DNA from 2 places in the Alicyclobacillus fodiniaquatilis genome. Region 1 is predicted to be linked to the other one. Evidence: riboswitches for the same ligand, from Rfam matches in the RefSeq annotation. Region 1 holds a riboswitch; the other holds the start of a gene.
What was found. A riboswitch is a leader RNA that binds a small molecule or an ion and turns the genes downstream of it on or off. The one in region 1 is predicted to bind fluoride.
Positions count from the first base shown of each region.

Region 2: another riboswitch for fluoride. It lies ahead of ACFSB2_RS06835 (cation:proton antiporter); the one in region 1 lies ahead of ACFSB2_RS24740 (DUF190 domain-containing protein).

Region 1 is NZ_JBHUCX010000099.1:205,056-207,258, forward strand. It holds gene ACFSB2_RS24735 (FTR1 family protein) at 1-724, shown strand, start outside; fluoride riboswitch at 833-894, shown strand; gene ACFSB2_RS24740 (DUF190 domain-containing protein) at 1,021-1,701, shown strand; gene ACFSB2_RS24745 (sigma-70 family RNA polymerase sigma factor) at 1,848-2,203, opposite strand, start outside.
Region 2 is NZ_JBHUCX010000020.1:85,399-87,601, reverse strand. It holds gene ACFSB2_RS06835 (cation:proton antiporter) at 1-803, opposite strand, end outside; fluoride riboswitch at 1,024-1,088, opposite strand; gene nadA (quinolinate synthase NadA) at 1,295-2,203, opposite strand, start outside.

The sequences.
Region 1 (2,203 bases):
TGCAACCATTGTAACGTGGTTTGTCGTTGTTGGCATCATTGCCCTGGTGGGCCAAACGGCTCCGGAACTTGATATTCAAGCCGCAACTGGTCTACTCGCCATCGTTGTCTTGCTGGTCGTGATGAACTGGTTTTTTCACCGCATCTATTGGACTGGTTGGATTTCTATGCACAATCGGAAAAAGAAGCAAATCATCGACACGGTTGAGACGTCTTCTACTGGTTCTGCGGTGGAGGCGGCCAAGTCGGCAGCTTACAAAGGGCTGGTCATTCTCGGCTTCACATCTGTTTATCGCGAGGGATTTGAGGTTGTCCTATTCTTGCAAAGCATCCGCATGCAAGTGGGGTCTGGCGTCGTCGTGATTGGCGCGGCGCTTGGTTTAGCACTGTCTTTGCTGGTGGCAGTTCTCACATTTTTTGCGCATCAAAAGTTGCCATACAAAAAGATGCTTGTCTTCACTGGCGGCATGCTGGCAGTCGTCTTGCTGGTCATGGTTGGTGAGCAGATACAAGAGATGCAACTGGCTGGCTGGATGGGGACGACCACCATCCCTGTCAATATTCCGGATTGGCTTGGACTTTGGTTCTGCGTCTTTAACAATGTGCAAACCATCGTAGCACAGTTGATTGCCTTGTTGTTTGTCATTGGTTCTTACGTGGCTGCACAGTATGTTCGGGTATGGAAACCCCGGCGGCAATATGCGAAAAGCAGCGCGTCAGCCTAATGACTGACTGCGTGTTTATATCTAAGCTATTTTCCATTGTTCACGTGTAAACACGAACCGAGTGTATGACGGAATTTTTCAGATGGACGCATTCTGTGTATACTTATCTTTAATAAAGGTGATGGAGCTCACCACAACCGCCCGGAAGGGATAATGGCTCCTGCGCATGGTTTTTTCAATGTCGCAGGGGCCATTTCTTTTTTTCGGAGAACATGGATGTCGCGATGAGCGCGTTTTATTCTTCGATAACGGTGTGACATGTTGGCTACTAACTTTGTGATGGGGCGTGATCGACAATGGGGAAGTATTTAGAAATTCGCGTGCATGAGGGAGATCGGAAAGGCTGGTTTGGGAAATTGACCTACGAGGCGCTTGTTCAGTACTTGTGGAAATCCGGTGCGCCAGGCGTCACCGTTTTCCGTGGGAATGAAGGTCTGGACGAAGCAGGGCATTTTCAAAATGTCTACAATGAATACGCATCAGACAAATTGCCGATCACGTTACAGGTATATGGGGATGAAGCTGAAATTGACCACATGATGGAGGGCTTAGAAGCGCACATTCCACACAATGGGCAAGTTTTTGTCACAGAGAATGTATATTCAGCCAAACAGTTAGAGGGGGACTCAATCATGGGAGACGGCACTGTACTGAAGGTATATATGAAAGAGGAAGACCAATATGATAAAAAACCCTTATACCATGCACTGGTACTTGCCTTCAAAAAATTAGATGTGCTATGGGTCAGTGTGCAGAGCGCCATTGAAGGATTTGGCGCTGATCATGTCATGCGCAAATCGACGGTTTTTGAGTTTGCGGCGCATGCCCCGGTGCTTGTTGAAGCCGCATTGGAAGCGGACAAGGTGGACGCTGTTTTGCAACATATAAAACCACTCCTTGCATGCGCATCTGGCCCAGCGATTATTCTCAGGGGCGAAGTTGTCTCCATCGAGCCAGGTGACCATAAAAAAGATTGAACTCTTTTAAATCGAGTTGAACATGGTGCGCATTTGGTCGAAAAGGTTGGAGCGAAGGGGGACGAGTTCACTCGTCTCTCTTATCGCGTTGGGCCTTGAACGCATGATTCAACACTTCCGCAAATCCTTGCGGCGAAAAAGTAATGTCAATCCGAGTTGAACAACAATCGCAAATCATCGCCAAATGATTCCCGTAATTTTTTGATCGCTTCAGCTTGAATCTGGCGGATTCGCTCACGTGTCAAGCCAAAGAATAGACCGGTTTCCTCAAAGCTTTTCGGCTCCTCTCCGTTCAGGCCAAAACGCAACTGCAACACTTTTTCCTCTCTGGAGGACAATGTAGATAAGATCGCGTTAATTTCTCGTTGTCTGTCCTTTTCCAGGCTGGTTTGTTCAACGGATTGTGATTTGGTATCTTGTATAAAATCCTTGAGCAGGAAATTTCCTTCATCTCCATAGGGCGTTTCAAGAGATGTTGGCTCAGCGAGCATATTTTGCAGAA
Region 2 (2,203 bases), on a different contig from region 1:
TTCAGATAGCCTGCAATGTCTGACAATGCGAACAGGATGACCAAGAAGTAACCCAGAAACGAGGCGCGAAACAAGAAATTCCCCCGTTTTGAGGTGATTCGTCTGAGCAACCAAGGGACAACGACGATACAGACAAGCAGAAAAGCGAATGTCACAATCAGGCTCTTCGAGACCACCCAGGTGTTGATGCCACCTTGAGTTGATGAGACGATACCGGATGCAATGGCCAGCGACACCCACAAAATCAAGTCGTGCACACCGGCAATGGCGATGATGATCTTGGCAAAGCGCGAGTGCATGATGCCGAGATCGGCAAAGATCTTTGAAATGACGGGAATGGATGTCACCGCGATGGAGATGGCGACGATGATTTTCAAAGCGATAACGCTGTGATCCGGTCCCAAAAATTGATTCGGATCGAACAGATATGTGGACAGCCAACCCACAATGAACGGAATCACGGTCGATCCGATGATGATGGCGATGCCTGTTTTCACATCCGCTTTGGCAAACCTCGCTTGAAACTTTAAGCCTGCATTGTATAACAGCAGAAGCTCGCCAATGTAGTATATCAGGCCAAATAGGTTGCTCTCTGATGAAAATCCGAGATAGAGCCAATGGAACGCGCTTGGAAAAAGCGCACCCAAACAGGTTGGGCCGAGAATCAATCCCCCGACTACCTCCCCGATGACGCGCGGGATGGATAATCTTTCGGCGATATAGCCGAATAGGTTTGCCGCTGCCAACAGCAGCACCATGCCAAACAGAAAGCGTGCCAAATCCCCAGATGCTAGCGTAAACACTCCTTATGCCCCTCTCCCCATATTCGTGCCTGCAGGCAAACGTACGTTACTTTATGTAGCGGGGAGAAATCTGTCCAAGACAGAAACCTACTAGGAACAAGCATCCACGGGTGCTTGGGCGATAAATTCAACAGATGTCCCCTAGCGGACGGCCTTTTGCCAAGAAGTGTGCACACCAAAGTGAAAGAACAAACAAAAATGACCCCTGACAAATCGACATCGATTCGTAGGGGCCATCATCCTCCGCAGAGGCGCTTCGTGGTGAGCTCCATCACCAATATGGAATTGATGCTGCCATTATAGACAAAAAATCGACACCGGTCACCGCTGAAAGCCTATTCCGCACATGAAACCGGTATGTAGTGCGCCCCATGCGCGATGCCCCCATTTTCACGTCTGCTGGTACTGGGAGGCATCATGCATGGCTCGGTTTCAAGTCAAAAGTTCCATCTATGTGCGATGGGCTGAAAACTAGACGCCGCAAAAGAAGCTCAAGAGATATCCAGCATCCGCTGGATGGCCACTTTGCTCCACTCTGCGATATCAGGGGCCACCTCAATCACATTTGTTGTCTCACCAGCTAGGAGATTTTCCAGCGCTGAAAGCAAGTGTGGTCGATCAATTCGATTCATGGTCAGACACGGACACACCATTTCATTGACCGAGACAATGAATTGTTCAGGGTGCTCTTGCGCCAAGCGATTGACCAAATTGTGTTCGGTGCCAATCGCCCACTTTGTGCCTGGCGGCGCTTTGGCCACCGCTTTGATGATGTAATCGGTCGAACCAAATTCATCAGCCAATTGTACGGTTTCATACATGCACTCCGGATGGACGAGCACGCGAATACCCGGATATTTTTGGCGAATGCGCTCAACGTGGCGCGGTTCGAACCGCTGGTGCACAGAACAGTGTCCCTGCCACAGAATCACGCGCGAATCGCCCTCACCGTGCGGGAAATAGAGCGCCATCTCGTGCGGGTTGTAGACCGTCAGATCCGACAGATCAATCCCCAATCCCACAGCCGTATTTCTCCCCAGGTGTTGATCGGGCAAGAACAAAATTCGCTCTCGCTGCGCCAGTGCGTACTCAAAAACCCGTTTGGCGTTGGACGAAGTGATGGTCAAGCCACCGTGTTTGCCCACAAACGACTTGATGGCCGCTGTGGAGTTGACGTACGTCACGGGGATGATAGATTCGCCAAACCGGTCGGTGATGACTTGCCAGCATTCTTCGATTTGGTGGGCATCGGCCATATCCGCCATTGAGCAGCCAGCACGCAGATCCGGCAAAATGACCTTTTGCGTTGGTGCCGATAGAATGTCCGCTGTCTCCGCCATAAAGTGGACGCCGCAAAAGACGATGTACTTGGCGTCAGGCAGTTCTGCCGCAATGCGCGC